DNA from 2 places in the Nonomuraea sp. NPDC048826 genome. Region 1 is predicted to be linked to the other one. Evidence: predicted binding sites of a transcription regulator. Region 1 holds the regulator's gene; the other holds the start of a gene.
The links. Region 1 encodes HrcA, which represses chaperone genes, less so after heat shock. Its sites were predicted from a motif close to TTGGCACTCTCNNNNNGAGAGTGCCAA; they were not measured.
Positions count from the first base shown of each region.

Region 1 (14,916 bases):
GTCGCTGATCTCCACCGCGCCCAACGTCGTCTACCGCGTGGTCATGGAAGACGGCACCGAGCTGACCGTCACCAACCCGTCGGAGTTCCCCACCGGGGGCAAGGTCGCGCAGGTCTTCGAGCCGGTGACCAAGTCGACGATCCTGGCCCCGTCCGAGTTCATCGGCGCGATCATGGAGATCTGCCAGGGGCGGCGCGGCCAGCTCCTCGGCATGGACTACCTGTCGGAGGACCGCGTCGAGATCCGCTACACGCTGCCGCTCGGCGAGATCATCTTCGACTTCTTCGACCAGCTCAAGTCGCGCACCCGCGGCTACGCCTCGCTCGACTACGAGCCGGCCGGCGAGCAGGAGGCCGACCTGGTCAAGGTCGACATCCTGCTGCAGGGCGAGCCGGTCGACGCCTTCAGCGCCATCGTGCACCGCGACAAGGCCTACACGTACGGCACCGAGATGGCCAAGAAGCTGCGTGAGCTGATCCCCAGGCAGCAGTTCGAGGTGCCGATCCAGGCCGCGATCGGGGCCCGCGTCATCGCCCGCGAGAACATCCGCGCCATCCGCAAGGACGTCCTGGCCAAGTGCTACGGCGGCGACATCTCCCGTAAGCGCAAGCTGCTGGAGAAGCAGAAGGAAGGCAAGAAGCGGATGAAGATGGTCGGCCGGGTCGAGGTGCCGCAGGAGGCGTTCGTGGCCGCGCTGTCGACCGATTCCGGTTCCGACAAGGCCAAGAAGTAGGCTCCTACCTTTCTGCCGGTACGGGTAGACCGCGAAGAAGGAGGCCCTACTTCTTCTGCCGGTACGTGTAGACGGCGAGCACGGCCAGGCCGGTGACCGCCTGCGCGGCCAGGTGCCCGGAGAGGTCCGCGGGCTGCGTCACCAGCGCGCTCAGCGCGGGCAGACAGCCGAGCAGGGCGAGGTCGGGGCCGGTGGCCGCCCAGAGCACCGGGCCCATGGGAACGACGCCCATGGGGGTGTCGAGCAGCGGCAGCGAGTGGTCCGCGGGCGGTCTGCGGGCCATCCGGAGCGCGCCCGCGGCCAGTGCGGGGGCGGCCAGCGGGCCGAGCGCCCACCACGGGCCGTCCAGCGCCCCGGCCGCCGCCAGCCAGCCGAGCGCGGCGGCCGTCCAGGCACCCGCCAGCAGCGCGGGCAGCAGGGCGCGGGCCGGCAGGGCGGCGCGCGGGCCCACGGCGGCCAGCCGGGCCAGCGCCGGATTCCCGGCGTCCCGCCGCGCCCCGGCCACCGCGCTCGCCGCCACGGCCAACGCCCCGGCCAGCAGCAACCCGGCCGGCCCGAGCCCGCCCGCCAACCCCATCGCGTCCGCGAGCCCGGCGGCCGAGCCCGTCGCCTCCCTGGGCCCGCCCGCCGAGCCCAGCGCGCCTGCTGACACGGGCTCGCCCACTGCTGAGTGCGGCGCTCCAGCGGGCGGCTCGGCGCCGGTGGTGCCGAGGGCGGCGGCGAGGAGGGCGGGGAGGGCTGTGGCCGCGGCCATGAGCGCCAGGCGTCCCGGGCGGCGGGCCACCCGGCGCCAGTCCTGCCAGGCCAGCGCGAGCGGCGCGGGCAGCGCCGGCCAGCGCCGGGAACGCAGCCGCCTGGCCCGCCAGTGGTCGTCCTCGGCCGCCCAGGTGAGCGCGCCGGGGTCGAGCTGCACCGCCGCCGTGGTCAGGTGTCGGGCCCGGGTGGCCGCCGTCATCAGGGTGGCGGCGGGTATCCGGTCGAGCGCCGTCCACGCACGACGTACGAGCAAGGCGGCGGCCAGCAGCGCGCCCGCCGCGGCGGCTCCCACTGCCTGCGCCGGTGCGGCGGCGACGGCGGCGAGCGGCCCGCGCGCCGCCCCCGAGGCCGCCGCCACGGCCACCACGAGCAGCGCCACCAGCGCGACCGTCGACCAGGTCTGCCACGTCTGCGACCCCTGGCCGAGCACCGCCAGCGCCATCCCGCCCGCGCTCGCCGACATTCCCAGCACCACCGCGCCGAGCAGCCGCCAGACGAGCTGGTCGGGCGCGCCCAGCGCGGTCAGCAGCCCGAGCCCGAGCAGCGCCCCGGCCGCCAGCGTGACCACCGCGAGAATCCTGACCGGCCGCCCGAGGAGCCCCCGCCGCCCGACGCGTGACAGCAGCAGCCAGGACGCGTCGGCGGCCGGCAGCACGACGGGGCCCGCGACCCGTCCCGTCGCCAGGAACCCGGCCAGCGCCAGCAACACCAGCGCCGCCCCCGGCCCCGTCCGAGCGGCGTCCACCTGACCGGCGAGCCCGGCCACGGCCGTCGTCACCGGGTTGCCGAAGACGGCCACGGCCATGGCCAGCATGAAGACGGAGACGTACCGGTCGAGCAGACTGACCGGCCGGCGCTGCCACGCGCGGACGAACGCGCGGGCCAGGCGGGCGTCGGTGGCGTCGGTGGCGTCGGTCATGGGGTCCTCGGGGTCGTACGGGCCGGTCAGGCGGTGAGCTGGTTGCCGGGGAAGACCTGGCGGGCGCCGGTGGCGAGGGCGTCGTCGTGGGTGGCCGCCACGACGGCGCCGCCCTCGGCGGCGTAGCCGGTCAGCAGGGTGCCGAGCCGCTCGCGGAAGGCGGCGTCGAGACCGCGCTCGGGCTCGTCGAGCAGGAGGAGCTCGCTGGGCCTGAGCAGGGCGGCGGCCAAGGTGAGGCGCTGACGCTGCCCGGTGGACAGGTTGAGCGGCGGCGCGTCCGCCCGCTCCGCCAGCCCGAACATCTCCAGCGCGGCCTCGACCTCGAGCCGCGGCTCGCCGTGGACGGCCCGCATCAGCTCCAGGTGCTCGCGCGCGGTGAGCCCGGGGTACCAAGCGGGTTCGTCGGCCGCCCACGCCACCCGGCGCCAGAAGGCGGGCCCGTCGACCGGTGGCCCGCCGAACACCTCGACCGAGCCGGCGGCCACGGGCAGCAGCCCGGCCAGGCAGCGCAGCAGCGTCGACTTGCCCGAGCCGTTGGGGCCGACGACGGCCACCACCTCGCCGCGCCCGACCGTCAGGCTCAGATCGTGGAGGACAGGGGTGCCTTCGAGCTCGACCGTGACGCCGCGCACCTGGATGATCTTGTCTGCCACATCATCGAGCCTAGCCAGGATCGCGCGGGTCCGACGACGTGGACCGATGGCGCGGACGTCAGAGGCCCAGCAGCTCAGGCGTCGCGGCCAGCTCCCGCCAGCGCGCCTTCGGGTCGTCGACCAGCCGCCGCGCCCGCAGGTCGAGCAGCCCGCCGACGCCCGTCAGCTCGGCGGTCAGCTCGCCGTCGAGGCGCCGGAACTCCTGCCGGACCCGGAACGTCCTGCCCTCGCCCCACTCGAACGCGCACGTCACGTCCACCTCGTCACCCGCTCGCAGCTCCTTGAGGTAGCGGATGGTGTTCTCCAGCGTGACCGGGCCGACGCCGCTCCGGCGCAGGTCGTCCGCCCCGATGCCGGCCGCGCGCAGCAGCTCCCAGCGGGCGTGGTCGCCGTACTGGTGGTAGACGACGTTGTTGAGGTGGCCCTGGAAGTCGATCTCATAGCCGCGTACGGCGATGCGGACGGAGAACGTCATGACCGTTCCTCCAGCCAGCGGTGGGACTTGACGGTGAGGTAGCGCAGCCCGTCGTCGCCGATCTCGACCCAGTCGCCGCGCGCCCAGCCGCCGGTGGTCTGCGGGGCGAACCCGTGGCGCTGGAACAACTCCGAGGCCTCCTTCTGGGTGAGCCCGCGGCGGCCCCACTCCTGGATCACCCGGGCCGTCCGCTCGTCCTCGCCCGCCGTCTCCTGCTCGCCGAGGGCCGCCGCGACCTCTTCCAGGCCGCGTGCGATCAGGCGGAGCCCGGACTGCAGCTTCTGAGTGTCCATGCTCTCCACGCTCATCGATCGGTAGCGATTGCTTGTCGATGATAGCAGTGCCGGTTTCTGTCGGTGGGGTCGGCTAGCTTCGATTCCGAACACCAGTGCGACTGGAGGGTGAGATGATGACTGCCGAGCGCATGGAGCGTGCCGCTGTGCTGGGGGTCGCCGTGGCGGAGGAGACGCGGCGGCTGCTCCGGCTCCACCTGAGGCCCGCGGTGCTCGACGACGACGGCAAGGTGGTGGTCGACGTGCCCTATCCCGACGCGGCGGTGGTGACGGCGCTGCTCGACGTGGCGGCCGAGTGTTTCGGCGAGCGGGGGTCGTCCGTCGAGGAGGCACGCCAAGCCGCTCTGGAGACCCTGTTAGACCTGGCCGACGACGCGGCTTGAGCGTTCACCGGCGGCCTCCGGCCGAGCGGCGGAGAAGGTCAGTGAACTGGCGCGATAAGCCATCGCTCTGGACGAGGGGACACCGGTACCGTCGCCGTATGCGTCTTATATCGGTAAATGTCGGGCAAGTTCTTGAGGCTGACTGGGCCGGAAAGCTGAAGCGGACGGCCATCGACAAGCGGCCGGTGGACCACCGTGTGGCGGTCCGGGTCAACGGGCTGGCCGGTGACGAGCGGGCCGACAAGCCCAACCATGGCTCCCCGGGTCAGGCGGTCTACGCCTACGCCAGGGAGGACTACGACTGGTGGGAGCGGGAGCTGGGCCGCGAGCTGCGTGACGGCCGGTTCGGCGAGAACCTCACCACCTCGGGGCTGGACGTCAACGGCGCGCTGGTCGGAGAGCGGTGGCGCGTCGGCAGCACGCTCCTGGAGGTGACCGGTCCCCGGGTGCCGTGCGTGGTCTTCCGCAACTGGCTGGACGAGCCCGCCTGGGTCAAGCGCTTCACCGCGGCCCGCCGTCCCGGGGCCTACTTCAGGGTGCTGGAGACGGGGATGCTGGGCGTGGGAGACGAGGTGGAGGTGGTCCACCGGCCGGTGGAGAGCGTGACGGTGGCCGAGTCCTTCCTGGCCTACCACGGTGACGAGGAGTTCCTCCGCCGCCTCCTCGCCGTCCCGGGCCACGACGAGCGGTGGGACCGGGTCGCCGAGCGCGTTCTCGGCGTGCCCTCGTAGCGCCCGGCTGCCTGAGGTCTCGCGTGGGCGCGGGGGCCCACGCGAGACCTCAGCGTCACTTCAGGACTTGATACAGCGCCGTGGTGAGGGAGGCGCGGGAGTCGTCCTGGTCGATGGACCACATCATGGCGCCGCCCAGCCCCTTGAGCCGGATGTACGCGGCCTTCTGCAGCATCACGGCCGGGTCGTCGTACGACCAGAACTCGTTTCCGTCGTACAACCAGAGCGTGCCGGTGGTCAGGTCGCGGTGGCGCCTGCCGGGCTTGGTCACGAGGTCCTTGTAGTCCTCGACGCCGGCCGCCCACTTGCCCGGGGCGGGCCCGGTGGCGGGCTGGTAGAGGCCCTTGCCGCCGCCGGTGACGCCGGTCCAGCCCTGTCCGTACGCGGGCACGCCGATCACGAGCTTGCGGGCCGGGGCGCCGCGCCGCATGTAGTCGCGGACCGTCTGGTCGACGCTGTAGCGGACCTCGTTGGGGTCGCGCCGGTCGGTGAGCAGGTTGGCCTGGTGCCCGGTCCGCGACTCCCACGTGCCGCGCAGGTCGTAGCCCTGGACGGTGGCGAAGTCGAGCAGGTCGAACACCCGCCGCACCTCGAACCCCGCGTCGATCTTGGCCGCGGCGGCAGGGAGGAAGGCGGTCAGTTCGGCGTCCCTGGAGTACGCGTCGAGCTGGGCGCGGAGCTCCTCCAGGAACAGGGTGAAGTTCCGCTTGTCCTCGGGCCGGATGACGTTGCCCTCGGCGCCGGACGAGCCGGGCCACTCCCAGTCGAGGTCGATGCCGTCGAACACGCCCGCGGCCGCGCCGGGCTCCAGGCCGGGCAGGTTGCCGCGCAGCCACAGGTCGATGCAGGAGCTCGCCAGCGCGGCGCGGGACTCGGGGGTGAGGACCGCGTCGGAGAAGTGCTTGGAGCCGGTCCAGCCGCCCAGCGAGATCAGCGCCTTGAGCCGGGGGTGCTTGGCCTTGAGCTTGCGGATCTGGTTGAGGTTGCCGTTCAGGGCCTGGCCGGGCTCGTCGGCGACGCCGTCCACGCTCTGCTCGGCGGGCACCGGCCGCTGCCAGTCGGCCCACGGGTCGGGGGAGTAGCAGACGCCCTGGGCGTCGACGAAGCCGAAGGCGTAGTTGAGGTGGGTGATCTTCGCGGCGGCGCCGCTGGTGTGGACGTCCTTGACGTGGTAGTCGCGCCCGTAGACGCCCCATTGGATGAAGTACGCGACCCGCTTGAAACGGTCGCCCCGGGCCTCGGCGGGCAGGGCGGTCGCGGTCAGGGTCAGCAAGACGGAGAGGGCGAGGAGAAAGCTCTTCTTCACAGGGGTGCGCCTCCTGACTTATAGGAAACTTTCCTATAAGTTGCCCCGGATCGTAGATCTCCTGGATCGGGCAGTCAATGGGAACGGGCAGACTGGAGAGGTGCCATCCACGCTGCCTGACGGAGATCCCGCGCCCGCCTCCGGCGAGCTGCCCGAGAGCGCGCTGCGCGGCCTGGGCGAGCGGCCGTTCGGCTTCTACGTGCACGTGCCGTTCTGCGTGACGCGCTGCGGCTACTGCGACTTCAACACCTACACCGCCGCCGAGCTGGGGCCGGGCGCCTCACACCGCGACTACGCCGACACGGCGATCGCGGAGGTGCGGCTCGCGCGGCAGGTGCTCGGCGACGCCGAGCTGCCCGTCGAGACGGTGTTCTTCGGCGGCGGCACGCCGACCCTGCTGCCCGCCCGCGATCTGGGCAGGATCCTGGCGGCCGTCGACGCCGAGTTCGGCCTCGCGCCCGGCGCCGAGGTGACGACCGAGGCCAATCCCGAGTCCGTCGACCCGCGCTATCTCGAAGAGCTGCGCGAGCGCGGCTTCACCCGGGTCAGCTTCGGCATGCAGAGCGCCCGCGAGCACGTGCTGCGGGTGCTCGACCGTCAGCACACCCCCGGCCGCGCCGGGCAGGCCGTGCTGGAGGCCAGGAAGGCCGGGTTCGCGCACGTCAACCTCGACCTGATCTACAGCACCCCCGGCGAGACCGACGACGACTGGCGCGCATCGCTGGCCGCCGCCGTCGAGGCCGAGCCCGACCACGTCTCGGCCTACTCCCTCATCGTCGAGGACGGCACCCGCCTGGCCGCCCGGATCCGCCGCGGCGAGCTGCCGATGCCCGACGACGACGTGGCCGCCGACCGCTACCTCATCGCCGACGAGATGCTCGGCGAGGCCGGGTTCGGCTGGTACGAAGTGTCCAACTGGGCCACCACCGACGCCGCCCGCTGCCGTCACAACTTGCTCTACTGGACTGGCGGCGACTGGTGGGCCGTCGGTCCTGGCGCCCACAGCCACGTCGGCGGCACCCGCTGGTGGAACGTCAAGCATCCCGCCGCGTACGCCCAGCGCCTGGCCGGCGGCCGGTCTCCCGCGCACGCTCGCGAGGAGCTCACCGACGAGGACCGCGACACCGAGCGGCTCATGCTGGAGCTGCGCCTCGACTCCGGCTATCCGCTGGCCGGCGTGGCGCCGCGAGCGCGGCCGAAGGTCGCGGCGGCGCTCGCCGACGGGTTGCTGGAGCCGGAGGCGTTCAAGGCGGGGCGCATGGTGCTCACGCTGCGCGGCCGGCTGCTGGCCGACGCGCTGGTCCGCGACCTGCTCACGTGACCAGACGGATGTTGACCGGGTAGCGGTAGTTCTCGCCCCGCTGCGCCGCGATGGCCGCCTGGATCTGGAAGATCAACGCCACGACCCACACGATCGGCAGCAGCAGGAAACCGATCACCAGGATCGTCAGGATGCCGGCGATCATGTAGCCGATGAACATGGTGATCTGGAAGTTCAGCGCCTCGGCCGACTGGTCCCTGACGTACGGGGACTCGTCCTTCTTCATCAGGTAGATGATCAGCGGGCCGACCCAGGAGACCAGCAGGCCCAGCAGGTGGGCGAGCATGGCCATGGTGGTGTCGTCGGTGCCGGGGCGCGGGCCGTACACACCGGGGACGTGCGGGCGCTGCTGGTGGGGAGCGGGGTAGCCGTACGGGGGCGGCTGGTAACCGGAGGGCGGCTGCGGCTGCTGCCCGTAGCCGTATCCCGGCTGGGACCCGGGCTGCTGACCGTAGCCGTATCCCGGCTGGGACCCGGGCTGCTGACCGTACCCGTACCCGGGCTGCGAGCCGGGCTGCTGACCGTACCCCGGCTGGGGGCCGTAGCCCTGCTGGGGCTCGCCGGAGGGAGGGCGGCGGGTCGCGTCGTCGTCGGGCGGCTGCTGGTGCGGATCCTGGCTCATGGTGTCTCCGTAACGAAGTCGATCAGTTCCTCGACCCGGCCGAGCAACTCCGGCTCCAGGTCGGCGTAGGTCGAGACGGCGCCCAGAATGCGGCGCCACGCGTCGGCCGGCTCCATCCGCCAGCCCAGGGCGGCGATGACGCCCTCCTTCCACGGCACCCCGCGCGGCACTTCGGGCCACGCCCGGATGCCGAGCTTGGACGGCTTGACCGCCTGCCAGATGTCGACGTACGGGTGACCCACCACGAGCACGTCAGGCGAGGTCACCCGGGCCGCGATGCGGCTCTCCTTGGAGCCGGGGACGAGATGGTCGACCAGCACTCCCAGTCTGCGCCCCGGCTCAGGACCGAACTCCTCGACGATGGCGGGCAGGTCGTCGACGCCCTCCAGGTACTCCACGACCACGCCCTCGACCCGCAGGTCGTGGCCCCAGATCTTCTCCACCAGCGCGGCGTCGTGGACGCCCTCGACGTAGATGCGGCTCTCCCGGGCGACCCTGGCCCGCAGGCCCTGGACGGCGATCGACCCGGACGCGCTGCGCGCGGGCCCTCGCGGCGCCTCGGCAGGCGGCCGCACCAGCGTCACGACCTGACCCTCCAGCAGGAAGGCGGCCGGCGCCAGCGGGAACAGCCGCCGCTTGCCGAAGCGGTCTTCCAGCGTCACCGCCTCCTTGTCGCAGGCCACCACCGCGCCGCAGAACCCGCTCTCGGCGTCTTCCACGACGAGGTCGGGCTCTGCGGGCACCTGGGGGATCTTCCCCTTGCCCGGACGCCGCCAGTTTCCCGCGAGAACATCACCGTCGTACACACCGGGGACCGTAGCAAATCACCCGACGGCCGCGAGGCGCTTGCGATGGCTGCGCCGCCGTACCAGGACGACCACCGTCACGATGATCGCGACGAGCACGCCCGCGCCGGGGATGAGCACTAGCGCCGCCACCCCGCCCAGGACGCCCCCGGCGGCCGCGAGCAGGTCCTTGCCCACGCCGAACTGGATGTCGCCCTGCTCCTGGACGGCGCAGGTGAGCTGGTAGTCACCCGCGGCGGGCGCGTTGACCAGCAGGATCTGCTCCCACGTACGGGAACCCAGCCTGATCGTCTGGCTGGCCGGCGAGTTGACCAGCCGCGCCTGGCCGGGGCCGCCGGAGATCTCGCACTCGAACGTGGCCCGGCCCTCGGTGGCGATGTAGACGGCCGGCCTGTCGGCGGGGTCCAGCGCGACCGTGACCGTCTCACCGGGGGCGAACGTCTTGGACGGGACCAGGTCCTCGACGGTGTCCGGCAAGCCGGTGGCGAACAGCGTCACGCCCGCCACGACGCACGCGAGCGCGACGCCCCACGCGGCGGCGATCCACCACAGGCGCGGGCGCAGCTCCTTGCCGTCCACCCGCGCCCCGGGCTGCCCGAACGGCGGCTGCCCGAACGGCGGCTGGCCGAAGGGGGGTTGGCCGAACTGCTGCGGCTGCCCGTACGGGTCGCCGCCGTAGGGCCCGGACCCGGGCTGCGGTCCGTAGGGGCCCGGCTGGGCTCCGAACGGACCGGACTGCGGCGGGGGAGCGTAGGGGCCGGACTGCGGCTGGGCTCCGTACTGGCCCGCTTGGGGCGGGGCTCCGTAGGGACCGGCCTGCGGGCCGTACGGGTTCGACTGCGGTTGCGGTCCGTAGGGGCCCGACTGAGGCTGGGGTCTGTACGGGCTGGATTCGGGTGTCGGTCCGTACGGATTCGGGCCGGATTGGGGGTGTGGCGGGGCGTACGGGGAAGGCTCACCCTCGGGAGGGGGCGGCTGGCCGAAAGGAGAACCCTGACCGGAGGGTGGATCAACGGGCGGCTGGGGCGATTTGTCGGTCATGTCGGCAAGTGTGAGGCTTGTCCTTGACGCACGCCAGCAGCAACGAGGACAACGGTGTTATCGCACCCCGTGAACGAGGGCCGTACACTTGGCACTCGGGAACACAGAGTGCTAGGCCTGGCGTTTCCCTGAAAGTCGCGGTAGGAGGTGCGCACGTGCTCGACGATCGTAAACTCGCGGTGCTCCGCGCCATTGTCGAAGACTACGTGTCAACCAACGAACCAGTGGGCTCCAAGGCGCTCGCCGAGCGTCACAATCTGAAGGTCTCACCGGCGACCGTCAGAAACGACATGGCCGCGCTGGAGGAGCAGGGCTACATCACCCAGCCCCACACCAGCGCGGGGCGCGTGCCGACGGACAAGGGCTACCGCCTGTTCGTCGACAGGCTCTCCCAGGTCAAGCCGCTGTCGGCGGCCGAACGCCGGGCCATCGAGACGTTCCTCGCCGGGGCGGTCGATCTCGACGACGTGGTCATGCGCACGGTGCGGCTGCTCGCGCAGCTCACCCGCCAGGTCGCCGTCGTGCAGTATCCGACGCTCAACCGCTCGACCGTGCGCCACGTCGAGCTGGTGCCGCTCCACGACCGCCGGGTCATGCTGGTGCTGATCACCAACATGGGCCGCGTCGAGCAGCGCGTGGTCGAGCTGCCCGAGGTCGTCGAAGAGCACCGCATCGCCCACATGCGCGGGGTGCTCAACGACTGCCTCGACGGCTGCGGCCTGAGCAGCGTGCCCGAGCTGGTCGCCGACCTGCCCCAGCGGCTGCCGATCGAGGAGCGGCCGGCGATGGCCACGATCCTGTCCGTCCTGCTGGAGACGCTGGTCGAACGGCACGACGAGAAGATCGTGTTCGCCGGGGCGGCCAACCTCGCCGGCGCCGACTTCAGCATCGGCCTGCGCGACGTGCTCGAAGCACTGGAAGAGCAGGTGGTGCTCATGCGCCTGCTCGGCGAGACTTCCTCAGACACACCTTCCGCCCTCACCGTGCGCATCGGATCGGAGAACGCCTACACAGGTTTGCGGGGCACGTCCATCGTCGCGACGGGATACGGTCAAGGCGACAACCAACTGGCCCGGCTCGGCGTGCTGGGCCCCACCAGGATGGACTACCCCGTGACGATGGGCGCCGTGCGCGCGGTGGCACGCTACGTCAGCCAGATTCTGGCTGCATCTTAAGAGGTCGATAAGTGGCAAACAGCGACTATTACGCCGCCCTCGGGGTGCGCCGTGACGCCAGTCAGGAAGAGATCAAGAAGGCCTACCGCAGGCTGGCCCGCGAGCTGCACCCTGACGTGAACCCTGATCCCGCCACTCAGGAGCGGTTCAAGGAGATCACGCAGGCCTACGAGGTGCTGTCGGATCCGAACAAGCGCCAGATGTACGACCTGGGCGGCGACCCCTTCGGCGGCGCCGGGGCGGGTGCCCCGGGCGGCGGCTTCGGCGCGGGCTTCCCCTTCAGCGACATCATGGACGCGTTCTTCGGCACCGCCACCGGCGGCGCGCGCGGCCCGCGCTCGCGCGCCCGCCGCGGCCGCAACGCGACCATCAGGGTGGAGCTCGACCTGCGCGAGACCGCCTTCGGCACCACCCGCGAGCTGGCCGTCGACACCGCCGTGCTGTGCGAGGTGTGCCAGGGCGCCGGCGCGGCCCCGGGCACCCACCCCGACACCTGCGACATGTGCAACGGCCGCGGCGAGATCTCCCAGGTCACCCGGTCGTTCCTGGGCCAGGTCATGACCACCCGCCCGTGCCCGCAGTGCGGCGGCTTCGGCAGCATCATCCGCCACCCGTGCCAGGAGTGCTCGGGCGACGGCCGGGTCCGCACCCGCCGCACGATCAAGGTGCGCATCCCCGCGGGCGTCGAGGACGGCACCCACATCCAGCTCGCCGGCGAGGGCGAGATCGGCCCCGGCGGCGGCCCGCCCGGCGACCTCTTCCTGGAGATCGTCGAACGAGCCCACGAGATCTTCGAACGGCGCGGCGACGACCTCCACTGCACCGTCCAGATCCCGATGACGGCCGCCGCGCTCGGCACCGTCCTCACGGTCGAGACCCTCGACGGCGCCGAGGAGATCGACGTCCGGCCCGGCACCCAGTCGGGGCAGGTCATCACCATGTACGGGCGCGGCGTCCAGCGTCTCAACGAGACCGGCCGCGGCGACCTGCTCATCCACGTGAACGTCGAGACCCCCTCCCGCCTCGACCCCGCCCAGGAGGAGCTCCTGCGCGAGCTGGCCAAGCTCCGCGGCGAGGAACGCCCACCGGGCAAGTTCGCGCCGGGCCAGCAGGGCTTCTTCTCCCGCCTCCGCGACGCCTTCAACGGCCGCTGACCTTCTCACGACCCGCGCCCACATCGTCCGCCGAGGTGGGCGCGGGTCGCGCGCGTTGCGGGACCGTCCCGTACGGGGCTGGCCCTAACAGGCCCCAGCCCGTACGGTGCTCGCCCCTGAGCAGGCCCATCCCGGAGCGGCTGGTTCCCGGGTGGGCCGATCCGGGAGTGGGCGGGGTCCTGAAGTGGTGTGAGTCATCGGGTGCCTCTGACGAGTTCTGCCGGGCGTGCGGCCAGGAGTTCTTCCGGGAGGGCCACCCGGGCGGTCACGCCGCAGCCCGCCGAGTCGTGCAGCGCCACCCGGACGCCGAGTCGCTCCGCCAGCCTGCCCACCACGTGGTGGCCCAGACAACGGGTCGGCGCGACCAGGAAACTCTGCTCGCCCCGCAGCCGGGCGTTCGCCGCTTCCAGCTCCGCGGCCGTCATGCCCACCCCGTGGTCGGAGATCGTGATGCGGCACTCGCCCTCGTCGGCCCGGGCCACCACGTTCACCTCCGTGTCCGGCGGCGAGTAGCCCAGCGCGTTCTCCATCAGCTCGGCCAGCATGTGGGCCACCTCCGCCACCACCGGCCCCCGCACGTACGCCCGGCCCACCACCCGCAACGCCACCCGGTGATGGTCCTCGATCTCGGCCAGCACCGACCGCAGGACCTCGTCCACCGGAACCGGCTCCGACGAGCGCCGCTGCCCCCGCTTGCCCGTCAGGACCAGCAGGCTTTCGGCGTTCCTGCGCAGGCGGCTGGTCAGGCGGTCCAGCTCGCACAGCCGAGCCAGCACCGCCGGGTCAGACTCGTTGCGCTGCAGCGCGCTGATGAACGTCAGCTGCCGGTGCACCAGATCCCGATGCCGCATCCCCAGCCCGCCCAGCGACGCGGCCGTGTCCCGCCGGGAGGCCGCCCGCGCGTCGGCGATCCGCACCGCCGCCTCATGCATGTCCCCCAGCGCCCCGGCCAGCTGCCCGAACTCTCCTCGCCCGGCCTCGCGCTCCCCGCCGGGCTCCGTCCCGTCCTCGTCCGGAGCCGTGCCGTCGCGCCCGGACGGGACGTCACGTACGGCGGCCCCACCAGGGACCTCCACGCGGGCGCTGCACTCGGAACGGCCCACGACCTCGTCCTGGTCCGGGGAAGCCGCGTCCACGGGCATGGCGAGCCTGTCCTCGTACCGGATCCTCCCGGCGTCGCCGGCGGTGGGGAGCCCGGCGTCGTGGACCTTTCTCCCGTACGAAGCGCTTCTGATGCGCCAGGGCGGGAGCGCGGCGTTGTAGGCACGCCACAGGTGGCCCGGACGAGACACGTGACCGGCCGCACGGCCGTCCGGGACGGGGCAGGCCGGGTGGGCTGGATCGCCCGCCTCCAGGACGGCGATGTGGCGGGCCATGGCGGTGGCCTCACCCGTGAGCTTGCGGAGCGGACGCACGATCGAGCGGACCAGGAGCCCACCCAGCACCGCCATGACCAGCAGGAACGCGGCCCCCGCCGCCGTCAGCCAGGTCAGGTGCCGGGTGTGGCGTTCCCGGACCGCCATCGCGTGGGCGCGCAACTCCTCCCCGGTCGAACGCTGCACGGCATGCAGGGCGTCCACATAGGCACTGCTGGCGGCAAGCCACGCACGCGTACGACCACCCGAAGCAGGTCCCGGCGAGCCGTCGGGCGGCCGTACGACACCTGGTGAGGCGGCGCCTGAGGATGCGGCGCCCGGCGAGGCGATGGACGGCGAGGCGATGGGCGGCGAGGCGATGGACGGCGAGGCGATGGGCGGGGAGCCGGGCGCGGAAAGCTGTGAGGCGGCGGGCGGCGAAGCGGGCAACTGCGAGGAGGGGAGCCGCGAGGCAGAGTGCGGTGGGGTGTTCGGCGAGGCGCCTGGGGAGAGGCCCAACGAGGCTCCCGGAGACGCGTCCGGGGAAGCCCCCGCAGAGGCACCCGGGAAGACGCCCGCAGAAGCCCCCGCGGAGGCACCCGGGAAGACACCCGCAGAGGCACCCGGAGAGACGCCCGACGCCCCCGGCGCGGTGCCTGGGGAGGCGGCGAGGGCTCGGCGTTCGAGTCGGCCCGTTCTGGCCGCCTGGGTGCCCCGCTGCGCCCGGGCCAGCTCGGCCGCGCCTTCGGGGGTTGTCAGCCGCCGGAATCCGGCCAGGGAGTCGGCCAGGGAGGCCCTGGCTTCCAGGAACGCGATGTACTCGGACGATGTGAACCCGCCCGTGGCGAAGCCCGCCGTGACCACCGCGCGTTCGCGCGCCGCCGCCTCCTTCGCCCGGCTGATGGCCTCCAGCGCCCGCATCCGCCTCACCAGCGTCGGGTCGTCCGGGTCGGGCGTCTCGGCGAAGGACCCGTCCAGCAGTTGCGCGATGGCGTCGGTGAACGCCTCGAAGACGTCCTGGCGCACCACGGGCCCCAGGTCCACCGGCCCGAGCAGGGGCGGGGCGTCGGTCGCCGGGTGGGCGTCGGCAACCGAACCGGGGCCCACCTCGGGATCGGCGGGATTCCCTGACAAGGGGTGGACGGGCGTGCCGTACGGGCCGATCAGGGCCGCGCTCGGCCCGCATCCCGAAC
Region 1 is NZ_JBICUQ010000003.1:281,977-296,892, forward strand. It holds gene lepA (translation elongation factor 4) at 1-733, shown strand, start outside; gene ACGFI7_RS11835 (DUF6297 family protein) at 780-2,408, opposite strand; gene ccmA (heme ABC exporter ATP-binding protein CcmA) at 2,435-3,061, opposite strand; gene ACGFI7_RS11845 (acyl-CoA thioesterase) at 3,120-3,536, opposite strand; gene ACGFI7_RS11850 (hypothetical protein) at 3,533-3,829, opposite strand; gene ACGFI7_RS11855 (hypothetical protein) at 3,943-4,212, shown strand; gene ACGFI7_RS11860 (MOSC domain-containing protein) at 4,398-4,943, shown strand; gene ACGFI7_RS11865 (glycoside hydrolase family 18 protein) at 4,999-6,249, opposite strand; gene hemW (radical SAM family heme chaperone HemW) at 6,350-7,570, shown strand; gene ACGFI7_RS11875 (DUF4870 domain-containing protein) at 7,563-8,192, opposite strand; gene ACGFI7_RS11880 (DUF3097 domain-containing protein) at 8,189-8,998, opposite strand; gene ACGFI7_RS11885 (hypothetical protein) at 9,017-9,577, opposite strand; gene hrcA (heat-inducible transcriptional repressor HrcA) at 10,195-11,214, shown strand; gene dnaJ (molecular chaperone DnaJ) at 11,226-12,368, shown strand; gene ACGFI7_RS11900 (nitrate- and nitrite sensing domain-containing protein) at 12,563-14,916, opposite strand, start outside.

Region 2 (14,916 bases), on a different contig from region 1:
CCGGGTGGTTGCCATCGCCGTCGAGGCGGCCCGCAACTTCGGCTTCCACACGCTTTCCTGCTCCTCGACCGGCAACCTGGCCGGGGCGGTGACGGCCGCCGCCGCCAGGGCCGGCCTCGACGCCTGCGTGTTCATCCCCGCCGGGCTGGAGCAGGCCAAGATCGCCATGGCCCGGGTGTTCGGCGGCAAGCTCATCGGCATCGAGGGCACCTACGACGAGGTCAACCGGTTCTGCTCGGAGCTGATCGGCGACCCGCTGGGCGACAAGTGGGGGTTCGTCAACGTCAACCTGCGGCCCTACTACGCCGAGGGCTCCAAGACCCTCGCGTACGAGATCGCCGAGCAGCTCGGCTGGCGGGTGCCGGAGCAGATCATCATCCCGATCGCGTCCGGCTCCCAGCTCACCAAGATCGACAAGGGGTTCAAGGAGCTGATCCGGCTCGGGCTGGTCGAGGACCGGCCCTACAAGGTCTTCGGCGCGCAGGCGTTCGGCTGCTCGCCGGTGTCGGCCGCCTACAAGGGCGGCCATGACGTGGTCCAGCCGGTCAAGCCCGACACCATCGCCAAGTCGCTGGCCATCGGCAACCCGGCCGACGGCCCGTACGTGCTCGACATCGCCCGGCGCACCGGCGGCGCCGTCGAGGACGTGACGGACGCCGAGATCGTGGCGGCCATCAAGCTGCTGGCCTCCACCGAGGGCATCTTCGCCGAGACGGCGGGCGGCGTCACGGTGGGCGTGCTGAAGAAGCTCGTCGAGACCGGGCAGCTCGACCCGGAGGCCGAAACCGTGGTGCTCAACACCGGCGACGGGCTCAAGACGCTCGACGCCGTGGCGGACGACGCGCAGCCCACGGCCGTGATCCGGCCCTCCCTCGACGCGTTCCGCGCGACTGTCTGACAATCAGGAAAGGCGAGGTTATATCATGAGCGTTTCTGTGCGGATTCCCACCATTCTGCGCACGTACACCGGGGGCAACGCGGAAGTGAGTGGGGAAGGCGCGACTCTCCGTGACGTCCTGGCCAAGCTCGACTCCGACTATCCGGGCATCGGCGCCCGCATTCTGGATGAATCGGGCAAGATTCGGCGTTTTGTTAACGTCTATGTGGGGGAAGAGGACGTCCGATTCGCCCAGGGTCTTGACACTCCCGCCCCGGAGGGCGCACAGATCTCCATCATCCCGGCTGTCGCGGGCGGCTGAGTCCTCCGTCCGGCCCGAGCATCCGTCTGGAAGGCGCCCCCATGGGGCGCCTTCTGCTTTTGCCAGGAAATTCAACCTTGAACTACTCAGCCTAGGGTGAAATAGGTCTTTTGCGGATTGACTCTGTTGCCAAACGCTCTGCCACAGGTATGGTCGAGTGCGATCGTCAGACGATATCCCCATAAGTCTTGGCGATTGTGGGTCTCGCGGAGGAATGGGCGAGATCTCTGAGCCCAGTAAGAGGAGTCGGAAGTGGCGCAGGGCACCGTCAAGTGGTTCAACGCGGACAAGGGCTACGGCTTCATCGCGGTAGACGGTGGTAAGGATGTATTCGTCCATTACTCGGCAATCATGATGGACGGCTATCGCTCTCTCGAGCAGGGCCAACGGGTCGAGTTCGAGATCACGCAGGGCCAGAAGGGGCCGCAGGCGGAGTCCGTCCGTGCGGTCTGACGAGTAGCTGGTACGCACCGGCAGCCCCCACGCCAGCGCAGTGCGTGTGATCTGCCACCTCACCATCGAAGTTACGGCGGGCCGCCCGGGGCCCGCCGTACGGACTCCCTCCGGACTCTTTGCGGCTCCTCGCGGGCGCGGGGGTTGACCTGGCCAGAGCCGAGTCGGCTTGCACTCGGCAGGGTAGAGTGCTAAACAGTTCGTTGGCACTCTATGTTGATGAGTGCCAACGGGGATCGAGACGATGGGGCCTGCCGAACGGAGATGCGGGCCCACATGCCGTCGCGGGCGTCGGCTCGATCTCACCAGGACACCCGTTATCTGGGAGGTCTCGCCTAATGGCAGCCAAGATGATCGCGTTTGACGAGGACGCCCGGCGCGGTCTCGAGCGCGGGATGAACCAGCTCGCCGACGCGGTGAAGGTCACGCTGGGCCCGAAGGGCCGCAACGTCGTGCTGGAGAAGAAGTGGGGCGCCCCCACGATCACCAACGACGGTGTCTCGATCGCCAAGGAGATCGAGCTCGAGGACCCGTGGGAGAAGATCGGCGCCGAGCTGGTCAAGGAAGTCGCCAAGAAGACCGACGACGTCGCGGGCGACGGCACCACCACCGCTACCGTGCTCGCCCAGGCGCTGGTCCGTGAGGGCCTGCGCAACGTCGCCGCGGGCGCCAACCCGATGGCCCTGAAGAAGGGCATCGAGGCCGCCGTGGAGCGGGTCAGCGAGGAGCTCTCCAAGCTGGCCAAGGATGTGGAGACCAAGGAGCAGATCGCCTCCACCGCCTCCATCTCCGCCGCCGACCCCGAGATCGGCTCGCTCATCGCCGAGGCGATGGACAAGGTCGGCAAGGAAGGCGTCATCACCGTCGAGGAGAGCAACACCTTCGGCCTGGAGCTCGAGCTCACCGAGGGCATGCGCTTCGACAAGGGCATGACGTCGATGTACTTCGTCACGGACTCCGACCGCATGGAGGCCGTGCTCGAGGACCCGTACATTCTGATCGTCAACTCGAAGATCTCGGCCAACAAGGACCTGCTGCCGCTGCTCGACAAGGTCGTGCAGTCCGGCAAGCCGCTCCTCATCATCGCCGAGGACATCGAGGGCGAGGCCCTGGCCACGCTGGTGGTCAACAAGATCCGCGGCCTGTTCCGTTCCGTGGCCGTCAAGGCCCCGGGCTTCGGCGACCGCCGCAAGGCCATGCTGGCCGACATCGCCATCCTCACCGGCGGCCAGGTCGTCGCCGAGGAGGTCGGTCTCAAGCTGGAGAACGCCACCCTCGACCTGCTGGGCCGCGCCCGCAAGGTCGTGGTGACCAAGGACGAGACCACGATCGTCGACGGCGCCGGTGACGCCGACTCGATCGCCGGCCGGGTCAACGAGATCCGCGCCGAGATCGACCGCACCGACTCCGACTACGACCGCGAGAAGCTCCAGGAGCGCCTGGCCAAGCTGGCCGGCGGTGTGGCCGTCATCAAGGCCGGCGCCGCCACCGAGGTCGAGCTCAAGGAGCGCAAGCACCGCATCGAGGACGCCGTGCGCAACGCCAAGGCGGCCGTCGAGGAGGGCATCGTGCCCGGCGGTGGCGTGGCCCTGCTGCAGGCCGGCGCCAAGGCGTTCGACAAGCTCGAGCTGCCGGGCGACGAGGCCACGGGTGCGGCCATCGTGCGCAAGGCGCTGGAGGAGCCGCTCAAGCAGATCGCGGTCAACGCCGGTCTCGAGGGTGGCGTCGTGGTCGAGCGCGTCCGCAACCTCACCCCGGGTGAGGGTCTCAACGCGGCCAGCGGCGACTACGTCAACATGTTCGAGGCGGGCATCATCGACCCGGCCAAGGTGACGCGCTCGGCGCTGCAGAACGCCGCTTCGATCGCCGCGCTGTTCCTGACGACCGAGGCCGTCATCGCCGAGAAGCCCGAGAAGGCTCCGGCCGCCCCCGCGGGCATGCCCGGCGGCGGTGACATGGACTTCTGATCGAGAGTTCTCGATACGAGGTTCGCGAGAGCGGTCCGCGCCGGTGTTTCCGGTTCGGGCCGCTTCGCTTTTGCGCCCGCCCTCTTTACGGATGACTTTTGCCGGACTGCCACTATCTGTAGATGGCCGATAACGTTCCGATATACTTGAACGTACGGAAAACGTCTCCCGGCTCCTTTAACCGAGCGACAGCGTTCAGCCGGAAAGCGGCTTGACCCAACGCGCCCACTGCGGCTGCGGCGCGTAACCGGCGGCGGCCCAGGCGGGGTGCGCGAGCGTGTTGTCATCCAGGACCATCGCGTCGATGCGGAACGCGCCGAACTTCGCGAAACGCTCCTCGGCGGCAGCCAGCAGGGCGGTCGCGACGCCCTTGCGGCGGTGGCCCGGATGGACGGCCAGGCGGTAGAGGTGGGCGCGCCACCCGTCCCAGCCCGCGATCAGCGTGCCCACGAGCTCGCCGTCCAGCTCGGCCAGGAGCAGCGCCTCCGGGTCGCGGTCGAGCAGCGCATGAACCTTGCCCGCCGAGTCCTGACGGTCGGTGCCTTCGGCGGCGTGCAGCCAGAACTCCAGGACCGCCCCGACGTCCGCCTGCATGCCCGCCCGGATCACAAGGTCACCCATGGCCCGGAACCTACCAAAACCACGACACCGCCCCCCGGGGGAGGCGGTGCGGTCGCGAGTTCAGGCCCGCGGTCGCCATCTCCCAGGGGAGGCGGCGCGGGCGTGGGTCAGGCCCTCCGAGGTGGGGGCGGGTGGGTCAGGCCCCCGGGGGCGCGTGGGTCAGACTCCGAAATGGGGGATGATGTGGCCGCGGGCCAGGGTGTTGGCGGTGATGTTGAAGCCCACCACGGCCGGGCTGGCGTCCGTGTCGACGCCGAGCGTGTCGACGCCGAGCGCGTGCACGGTGAACACGTAGCGGTGCGGGTCGCCGGGCGGGGGAGCCGAACCGCCGTAGTCCTTGGTGCCGTAGTCGTTGCGGGCGTGCTTGGCGCCCTGCGGCAGCCCCTTGAACTCGGGCGAGGTGCCGGCGCCGGTGGGCAGCTCGGTGACCGACGCCGGGATGTCGAACAGCACCCAGTGCCAGAAGCCGCTGCCCGTGGGCGCGTCGGGGTCGAAGCAGGTCACCGCGTAGCTCCGCGTCTCCTCCGGCGCGCCCGACCAGCTGAGGCTGGGCGAGAGGTTCTGGCCCGTCATGCCCCAGTCGTTGAAGACGTGGAGATCGCTCAGCCGCTCCCCGTCCGTCATGTCGTCGCTGTGGACGGTGAGCGAGGGGACCGACGGCAGGTGTTCGTGTGGCAACGGTGCTGGCACGGCATCCTCCTTGAGGGATAGCTCCTTGACGTCATCCTAAGAGTGATCCTCTACCCCGCCACCGGCCCGGCGACCCCCTCGGGATCAGCCGGCGAGCTGCGCCGGGAGGGGCTTGTGGTGCAGGACCGTCAGCGAGGTGACGGCGCGGGTGAGCACCACGTACAGGCGGGCCAGGCCGCGCGGTTCGGCCTCGACGATGTCGGCCGGCTCCACCACGATGACGTGGTCGTACTCCAGGCCCTTGGCCAGCGTCGCGGGCACCACCAGGAGGCGGTGCTCCTGGACGGAGTCGGGGTCGAGGACGGCGTGCGCGACGCCGGACAGCGTCTCGGAGACCGCGGCGACCGCGGCGTCGGGGACGATGACGCCGATGGAGCCCTCGCGGGACAGCGTCTCCAGGACCGCCTCGCGCAGGTCGCCGGCCGGCCGGATCGACAGGGACCCGGCGCCGGGGCGCAACGACCGCGGCGCGGCCAGGTCCGGGGCGACCGACGGCAGCAGGCGGGCGGCGTAGTCGAGGACCTCGCGGGGCACCCGGAAGCCCAGCGTCAGCTCGGTGACCTCGCCGTCCTGCCCGAGATGGGTCAGGACCGACCGCCACGACGTGGTGGACCAGGGGGTGGTGCCCTGGGCCAGGTCGCCGAGCACGGTGGCGGAGCCGTTGCGGCAGCGGCGGCCGAGCGCCCGCAGCTGCATCTCCGACAGGTCCTGCGCCTCGTCCACGACGAGGTGGCCGAGCGAGGGCGTGCGTTCGATCAGGTCGCCCAGCTCGTCGAGGAGGGCCGCGTCGGCGGCGCTCCACTTGGCGGACTTCCAGCCCCGGTACGGCTTGCTCCAGAGCAGCAGGCGCTGCTCCTCGGGCGACAGGTCGCTCCTGGCCGCCCTGGCGAGGAACTCCTCGTCGGCCAGCAGCCGGTACAGCACCTGCTCCGGCACCAGCTTCGGCCACACGGCGTCGACCAGCTGCTTGACCGGCTTGGACCGGGCGACCGCGTCCTGCACCCGGTCGTCGGGCGACTCGCCGCGCTGCTCCATCCGTACCAGCACCTGGTGGGCGAGGCGCTGGGCGAGCGCGGCGCGGCCGGGACCGTAACGGGTGGTGCCGCGCAGCGAGGCGACGATCTCGCGCACCTCGTAGTCGGCCACCCGGTAGCGGTAGGCGCCCTTGGCGTAGACCACGCCCTCTTCGGGCTTGACGATGTGGAGCCAGAGGGCCCGCTTGAGCACGGCCGCCATCCGGGCGTCGCCCTTGACCGCGGCCGTCGCCGGGTCCTCGGGCGCGGTGTGGTCGCCCAGCAGCCCGGCCACCGTGGTCTGGTCGACCTTGACCTCGCCCAGCGCCGGCAGCACGGAGGAGATGTAGGAGAGGAAGGCCCGGTTCGGCCCGACGATCATCACGCCGGCCCTGGCGAGCCGCTCACGGTGGGTGAACAGCAGGTAGGCGGCCCGGTGCAGGCCGACGGCCGTCTTCCCGGTGCCCGGCGCGCCCTGCACGCACACCGTACGGGTGAGCGCGGCGCGGACGATCTCGTCCTGGTCGGGCTGGATGGTGGCCACGATGTCGCGCATCGGGCCGGTGCGGGGGCGCTCGATCTCCTCGGTGAGGATCCGCGACGGGCCGATCTCGGCGCCCTGGTCGAGCGGTTCGTCCTCGTACGCGGTGAGCACGCCGCCGTGGTAGCCGAAGCGGCGGCGCAGCGCCACGCCCATCGGGTCGGCGGGGCTGGCCTGGTAGAAGGCGCGGGACACGGGGGCGCGCCAGTCGATGACCAGGGGGCGGCTGGTGCCGTCGTGCACGTGCCGACGGCCGACGTAGATGGTGGAGGGCAGGTCGTCGACGGCGGAGCGGTCGAGCCGGCCGAAGAACAGCGGGGTGTCGGGGTGGTCGGCCAGGGCGGCGACGCGCTGGTCGAGCAGCGACTGGAGAATCTGCTGCGACACCCAGTCGCCGGCCGCGTCGGCCGACAGCGACTGCGCGTGCGCGCGCATGGCCGCGAGGGCGGCCCTGGACTCGGCCAGGTGGGCCTGTTCGGCGGCGAGGACGCCGGAGGGTATGTCGGGGGCCAGTTGGTCTGTGGGCATGCTGAAGAGCCTCCCGGTGGTCGGAGGTAGGTAACTAGGCAGCGAATCCGCCAGTTTAGTGCGGCCGTCGCGATGGCTTCAAAGGCTTTAGCCGCCACGCCGGAGGGCATGCACCGGGCAGCGGGAAGGCTTTCGCCGGACGGCGGAAGGGTAGGAAGTCCGCGTGGCGCGTGTGCGACTCGGCTTCTCGCCGATCCTTCCCACGATCGCGAGCTTCCTGCTGGCCGCCCTGTGGGCGTTGTCGGTGTTCGCCGGCTGGGGCCTGGAGGCCTTCTGCGCGGGCGGTCAGTCGCCTGCCTGCGGCCGGCAGCTCGCCGTGTTCTCCTCGGTGTCGGGCTTGTTCGCCGCGGTGGCCGCCTGCCTGACGGCGGCGGCCTGGGCGGTGCCGGCGGCGCGGCACGACGAGCGGATGTTCACCCGGTTCATGATCCTGAGCGTGGGCGCGTGGATCGCCGCCGAGGGCGTGCTGTTCCTCGGCGGCCTGCTCGCCAAGTGAACGATCTTCGCAAACCGCGGACATATAACGAAATGCCTCAAAATCCGGGCATACCTGGTGGCATTGCCGGATCATCGGGGTATGTCGCAGCCGGATTCAGGTAGCGGCGTGAAGGTACGCAGTGAGGGGGGATGGTTCGATTGTCGACGACCCGCGGAGTCTCGTGGACCTGAGACAGGGAGGCCTGGCCGCTCGCTGAGCGGCCGGGCTCACACCCCGCCCAGCACGTCGTCGGCGTCGATGATCGAATACGCGTAGCCTTGCTCGGCCAGGAACCGCTGCCGGTGCGCGGCGAACTCCTGGTCGACCGTGTCGCGGCTGACCACGGTGTAGAAGCGCGCGCCACCCCCGTCGGCCTTCGGCCGCAGCACCCGGCCCAGCCGCTGCGCCTCCTCCTGACGGGACCCGAACGTCCCCGACACCTGGATGGCCACGCTCGCCTCGGGCAGGTCGATGGAGAAGTTGGCCACCTTCGACACCACCAGGACCTGGATCTCCTTGTCGCGGAACGCCTGGTAGAGCCGCTCACGCTCCTTGACCCGGGTCTCGCCCTTGATCACCGGCGCGTTCAGGTGCTCGCCCAGTTCGTCGAGCTGGTCGATGTACTGGCCGATGACCAGCACCTGCTCGCCCAGGTGACGCCGGACCAGCGCCTCGGTGACCTGCGTCTTGGACGGCGTGGTGGCGCAGAAGCGGTAACGCTCCTCAGCCTCGGCCATCGCGTACGCCAGCCGCTCCTCGTCGGTGAGCGTCACCCGTACCTCGACGCAGTCGGCCGGGGCGATCCAGCCCTGGTTCTCCATCTCCTTCCAGGGCGCGTCGTAGCGCTTCGGGCCGATCAGCGAGAACACGTCGCCCTCGCGGCCGTCCTCGCGCACCAGCGTCGCGGTCAGGCCCACCCGCCGGCGCGCCTGCAGGTCGGCCGTCATCCGGAAGATGGGGGCGGGCAGCAGGTGCACCTCGTCGTAGACGACCAGCCCCCAGTCGCGCGCGTCGAACAGCTCCAGGTGGCTGTAGACGCCCTTCCGCCTGGTGGTCATCACCTGGTAGGTCGCGATGGTGACCGGCCGGATCTCCTTCTTGGAGCCGGAGTATTCGCCGATCTCGTCCTCGGTCAGCGAGGTGCGCTTGAGCAGCTCCTGCTTCCACTGGTGGGCGCTGACCGTGTTGGTGACCAGGATCAGCGTCGTGGCCTGGGCGTGTGCCATCGCCGCCGCGCCGACGATGGTCTTGCCGGCGCCGCAGGGCAGCACGATCACCCCGGAGCCGCCGTGCCAGAAGGCGTCGGCCGCCTCCTGCTGGTAGGGCCGGAGGGTCCAGCTCTCCTGGGTCAGCTGGATCGGGTGGGCCTCGCCGTCGACGTAGCCCGCCAGGTCTTCAGCCGGCCAGCCCAGCTTGAGCAGCGCCTGCTTGATGTTGCCGCGATCGCTCGGGTGGACCGCGACGGTGTCGTCGCCGACGCGCTCGCCCAGCATCGGCTGGATCTTCCTGGCCCGCAGCACCTCTTCGAGCACGGCCCGGTCGGTGGAGGTCAGCGTCAGCCCGTGGACGGGGTGCTTCTCCAGCCGGAGCCGGCCGTAGCGGGCCATGATCTCGGCGACGTCGACGAGCAGGGCGTGCGGCACCGGATAGCGGCTGAAGCCGATCAGCGCGTCGATGACCTGCTCGGCGTCGTGACCCGCGGCGCGGGCGTTCCACAGCGCCAGCGGGGTGACCCGGTAGGTGTGCACGTGCTCGGGCGCGCGCTCCAGCTCGGCGAACGGCGCGATCGCCTTGCGGCACTCGTCGGCCTTCTCGTGGTCGACCTCGAGCAGCAGCGTCTTGTCCGATTGGACGATGAGCGGGCCGTCGTTCACAGCCATCCCTTCAAACGGTTGACGCCTATCCAACACGCGCGACGGCCCAAACAGTCCCCAGCGCGCGGAATCAGTCGTCGAAGTGGCCGTTGACGCCGAGGTAGAGGAACAGGACGGCCATCACCGCGAAGCCGGCCCCCAGCACGATCCAGCTCGACGTGACGTACGAGCGGGCCTTCTCCGGCCGCGTCCCGGCGCCCAGCGCCCGGCCCGCCAGGATGGCGCCGACGATGCCGAAGACGTTGCAGCAGGAGAAGACGCTGAAGAGGTTGAGCGTGAGCGCGACGATGGCGGCCACGTTGGGCTCGCTGCGAACCGGAGGCGGGAGATGGCCGTAGCCGCGGGACGGGGGCGGCTGATCGCCGTAAGGGGCTCCGTAAGGCAGATAAGGCTGGTCGTCCTGGCTCATGTTCACCTCCCTGACGGGTCAAGGAATATCACGGATCCGGCGGGGGCCGGCCCCGATCCCGTCAGCTGTCGAAGCGTGCCCGCAGGGCCTTGCGGTCGAGTTTCAGCACGCTGGTCACCGGGATCGCGTCGACGAACGTGACCTCGCGGGGATACTTGACCCGGCCCACGCGCTCCCTGGCCCAGGTGATCAGCTCCTCGGCGGTGACCTTCGCGCCGGCCGCCACCTGGACGAACGCGACGACCTCCTCGCCCAGCCGGGGGTCCGGCCGGCCGACCACCCCCGACATCACCACGTCGGGGTGCTGGTTGAGTGCGTCCTCGACGTCGCGCGGGAACACGTTGAACCCGCCCCGGATGATGAGGTCCTTCTTCCTGTCGACCACGTACAGGTAGCCGTCGTCGTCCACGCAGCCGACGTCGCCGGTGCGCAGCTCGCCGTCGACCAGCGCGGTGCCCTCGGGGTCGGCGACGTGCTCACCCCAGTAGCCCAGCATCAGCCCGTCGCCGGACACGCAGATCTCGCCCACGTCACCCTGCTCCACGGCCTCGCCCGAGGAGTCGCGGATGGTGATCGTGTAACCGGGGAGCGGCAGGCCCACGCTGCCCGGCTTGCGCCGGCCCGGCGGGTTGAACGTGGTGACGGCGCTGGTCTCGGTCAGCCCGTAGCCCTCCAGGATCGTCACGCCCGGCATCCGGCGCTCGAACTCCGCCAGCACGTCCCGGCCCAGCGGAGCCGCGCCGCAGGTGAGGAAGGCCAGGTCGGGCAGCGGGTGCTCCTCCAGCGGCTCGGCCAGCAGCATCTGCAGCATGGCCGGCACCACCGTGCCGTACTGCACCCGCTGCTCGGCGGCGAGCCGGAGGAACTGCCCGGGGTCGAACCAGCGCATCAGCACCGCCTCGGGCGGCTCGGCCGCGTGCATCCCGGCCACGGTGACGATCAGCCCGTACGCGTGCGAAAGCGGCACCGGCACGATGGCCCGGTTGATCCCCTTTTGGTGGGACAGCTCGTAGGCGGCCCTGGCGACCTGCCACAGGCCCGCATGACTGAGCATGACGCCCTTGGCCCGCCCGGTGGTGCCGCCGGTGTACATCAGCGCGGCCAGATCGCCCGGGTCGCGCGCCACCGGGCCGTGCTCGGCGGCCCGCTCCAGATCGGCGGTGTCGACGTACACCGGCACGTCCACCCCGGTGGCCCGCACCGTGTCGGCCAGCTCGGGCGAGGTGACCACGGCCGCGGCCCCGCTGTCGACCAGGATGTGCCGCAGCTCGTCGACGCCCACCAGGAACACCACCGGCGTCACCACCGCGCCCGCCGCCCAGAGCGCCTGGCAGACCAGCGGCACCTCGGGGGAGGTGGCCATCATCACGACCACCCGGTCGCCGGGCCGGATCCCCGCCTCGACGAAGCCGCCGCAGGCCCGCCTGGCCCGCTCGGCGAGGGCGTGGCTGCGGTGCCAGACGCCGTCGTAGAACACCGACTCGTAGTCGTCGAACCTGTGCCATGACTGCTCGGCCAGCCTGCCCAGCGTTTGCTCGGTCACATGCCTAACTTCCTGCGGCACCAGGCGCGCAGTCAACCCCGCTCAGACGCCGGACACGCCGGTGATGCGGTGGAGGGCGAAGCGGTGGACGGCGGCCCGGGTCTCGTCGTAGGCGGTCAGGTAGCCGCCCTCCATCCGGGCCGGCTCCAGGATGCGGGAGGTGGCGTTGCCCTGGGAGTCGGTGTAGCCGATCCACACCCGCACGCCCTGCCGGATCGCGTCCTGGAGGATCGAGATCGTGGCCGTCGCGGGGGTGCGCGGCACCTGGCCGTCGGGGGAGCCGACCGGCTCGCGCCGGGACAGGTGGGCCGCGTCGCCCGCGCGCAGCGCCCGCACGGCCGCCGCCGCCACGCCCGGCTCGGGGCCGGTGGGCGGCGCGACCTGGCGGGCCGGGGCCGGGCCCTCGGTGCGCCTGCTGTCGAGCTGGGAGATGATCACGTCACCGTCCAGCGACTCGGGGACCGGCGCGTACCCCATCGCGCGCAGCGAGTCGACCAGCACCGCGCGCGACGAGCGCGAGGCGATGACGGTCGGCGCCAGCCGGCGCAGGCGCAGCGCCGCCGAGCGCCGGTCGGCGGTGATCTGGTCGAGCAGCGCCGGGTCGTCGCAGCGGATGTAGGCGCTGGCGGTGCCGACGCGGATCCGGCCGTGCCGCCGCGCCACGTCGGAGACGAGGTACGACAGCGCCTGCGGCATCGGCGTGGCCGAGTGGCGCTCCAGCATGGCCAGCAGCTCCTCGGCCGCCTGGCCCGCGTCCAGGGCGCGCCGGATCGAGCTCTCGCTGAACCGGTAGACGGTCGCGCCGCCCTTGGACTCCACGTCGGCGGCCAGGGTCATCCAGCGGTTCAGCTCGCTGGTCAGCGGCCCCGGCGCGACCGCGGTCAGGTCGGCCTGCAGCAGCACGTGGTCGACCGGCTCCGGCAGCAGCGGGGCCAGCGCGGGCGCGGCCTCCTCGCCGCCCGCCAGGGCCCGTCCGTGGCCCGACAGCGCGCCCAGGCCGGTGAGGCCGAGCTGCTCGGCCTCCCGCAGCGCGAACTCCGTCAGCTGCTCGCGCAGCGGCCCCCGGCGGCGCGGCTGCTCCCACGCGAGCCGTCCGAGCACCGAGTCGTGCGAGGGGGCGAGCCCCGGCGCGGACGCCAGCACGCCGAGCGTGGCCGCGCGCACCCCGGCCGCCGACGAGCGGCGCAGGTCGGGATGGAGCGCGTTCAGCGGCTTGTCGCGGTCGTCGCGCTCGCCCACGAGGCCGGGCACCCGGTCCATCACCAGCCAGGCGGCGGCCAGCGCCACCCACCGGTCGGCGGTCGACCGGACCCGCCACAGGTCGTAGCCGGCGGTGGGCAGCCACTCGCCGTCGACGCTGCCGCCCGCCGCGATCAGCCCCGCCGCGTACGCGACCTCGACCACCAGCGCGGCCGCCCACTCGGGCAGGTCGAGCTCGCTCGCGGTGCGCTTCATGTCGCGCACGCCCAGGCCGCCGGTGCGCAGCACGCCCGGCGGCTCGATGCTCCACCGCTCGCACAGCTCCTCGACGGCCCGGACGAACGCGAACGCCTGCCCGGCGGCCGTGCGGTCGGCGAGCTTCTGGTCGCGCGCCGCGCCCTCAAGCGCGGGCGGCAGCGCCAGCAGGTCGCGGTGGACCCGGCCGCCGCGCAGGTGGAGGCCCACCTCGCGGGGCAGCGTCACGCTCTCCTCACCGGTCGCCGCCAGCAGGCCGCGGGCCAGCAACTGCTCGATCGGGGAGCGGGCGGAGGCGATGCTGACCTCACGCCTGGCGTTCGGCACCCGGCCGGTCGGCGGGCCCCAGACGAGCTGCTCCAGGGCGGCCCGCGCCTCCGCCGACACGCCCTCGACCAGCGGGCCGGGCTCGGCCAGCGCCGCCGCGAGCCGCTCGCGGCCCGACCCGGTCGTGCCGGGGGCGACGTCGTCGGCCATCTCGTCGAGCTGCTCCGGCGGGTGATGGCGGAAGGCCACGTCGGCGGGCGGGCCCAGCCCCGCCGGGTCGTCCAGCACCTTGCGCACGCCCGGCGCCAGGTCGAGCGCGCTGTCGGGGCCGTACACCAGCGCCAGCTCGCGCAGCCGGTCGAGCGCGGCGGTCAGGGCCGGCTCCGGCTTGCCCGCCGCCAGCGCCGCCGCGATCAGCTCGCGCAGCGCCGTCTTCCTGATCGGGCCGCTCCGCACGGCCAGCGTCTCGACCACGGCGAGCGTGAAACGGTCGAGCCGGTCGAGCACCCGGGCGATCGCCGACGGGCTGCTCGCCCGCGCGGCCAGGCCTTCGAGGTGCGCCGGCACCGGAGTGATCAGCTCGGGACGCGCCGTCACCAGCGCCCGTAGCTGCTCGTCGGTGCGCCCCCTGATCCACTCCGTGAACTCCATCGTTGCCATGGTATGTCCCTGCTGATTGAGGCAGCATTGCTAGGCGTGATAGAGCGAGCGGACCAGCTGATCTTCAACTACGTCAGCAAGGCCGCCGACGCGGCCCACGGCGTGCTGAGGCCGGATCAGCGGCTCGACTTCACGCGGCGGCTGCGGGCCAGGATCGAGCAGGAGCGTCAGGGCAGCCAGAGCGCCAAGGACGTGACCCGGCTGCTGGCCCGGTTCGGCGACCCGGTGCTCCTGGTGGAACGGGAGGTCCGCCGCCTCGCGCAGGCCGCCGCCCCGGCCCCGTCCCCGTCCCCGTCCCCGGCTTCGGCCTCGCCGGAGAGCACGCTCGTGGGCGACGGTCCGCTGAACGGGCCGGAGCCCGTCGTACGCCCGGTGAACGCCTCGGAGCCCGTCGTGCGCCCGGCCGCCGGTGAGGAGCCGACCGCCGCGTACCCGCGGATCCGCGACGACGTGCCGCCGGGCGTGGCGCGGAGCCGGCGGCTCGCGGAGCAGCGGCTGGCCCGGCAGGAGCGCGGGCTGCCGCTGGCCGGTCTGCGCAGGGCCGCCATGTCGGTGGCCAACCCCATGGTCACCGAGGGCAGGGACGCCAGGACCATGGTCAAGGAGCACCCCAGGGAGGCGGCCGCCCTGGTGGTCCTGGTGATGGCCGCGCTGCTGGTGCCGTTCGGCCTGCCGCCCGTGGCCATCTTCCAGGTGCCGGTGATCGCGTGGGCGGTCGGCGCGGTGATGGTGATGTTCAGCGACACCTGGGCCCTGCGCGAGCGGCTGATCGGGGCCGGCGCTCCTCTGGTCGGCTACACGGCGGGCGGTCTGATCGTCGGCGGCTTCCGGGTCGGCGGCGAGCCGGGGCTGCAGCGGTTCGTGATCGAGTTCTTCAACGCCAGCGGCGTCATGTTCATGATCGGCACCGGGGTGGGCGTGGCCTGGCTGGCCTACCGGCTGCTCGATCAGGAGTGAACGGTCGCGGGCGCCGGCAGCAGCCCGACGGCCAGCCGCACCCACGCCGCCACGAACCGGTCCTTCTCCGTGTAGCCCGGCGCGTCGCCCACCGTCTCCTGGAGCAGCCGGTACTGCACCACGGCCCCGCCGAGCACGGCCGCGATGGCCGGCCAGTCGACGTCGGCCGAGCGGTATTCGGGCTGCTCCCTGAACCAGCTCACGATGGCGTCGAACATCGGCTGCAGCAGCCCCTGCCGCACCACCGCCACCAGCTCGGGG
Region 2 is NZ_JBICUQ010000013.1:147,632-162,547, reverse strand. It holds gene thrC (threonine synthase) at 1-898, shown strand, start outside; gene ACGFI7_RS38795 (MoaD/ThiS family protein) at 924-1,199, shown strand; gene ACGFI7_RS38790 (cold-shock protein) at 1,452-1,652, shown strand; gene groL (chaperonin GroEL) at 1,991-3,619, shown strand; gene ACGFI7_RS38780 (GNAT family N-acetyltransferase) at 3,815-4,240, opposite strand; gene ACGFI7_RS38775 (YbhB/YbcL family Raf kinase inhibitor-like protein) at 4,400-4,930, opposite strand; gene ACGFI7_RS38770 (HelD family protein) at 5,015-7,012, opposite strand; gene ACGFI7_RS38765 (hypothetical protein) at 7,176-7,508, shown strand; gene ACGFI7_RS38760 (DNA repair helicase XPB) at 7,718-9,370, opposite strand; gene ACGFI7_RS38755 (hypothetical protein) at 9,435-9,773, opposite strand; gene ACGFI7_RS38750 (AMP-binding protein) at 9,835-11,316, opposite strand; gene ACGFI7_RS38745 (helicase-associated domain-containing protein) at 11,359-13,689, opposite strand; gene ACGFI7_RS38740 (hypothetical protein) at 13,735-14,655, shown strand; gene ACGFI7_RS38735 (TetR/AcrR family transcriptional regulator) at 14,646-14,916, opposite strand, start outside.
Region 2: the regulator HrcA is predicted to act here: its motif matches at 1,856-1,882, upstream of groL (chaperonin GroEL).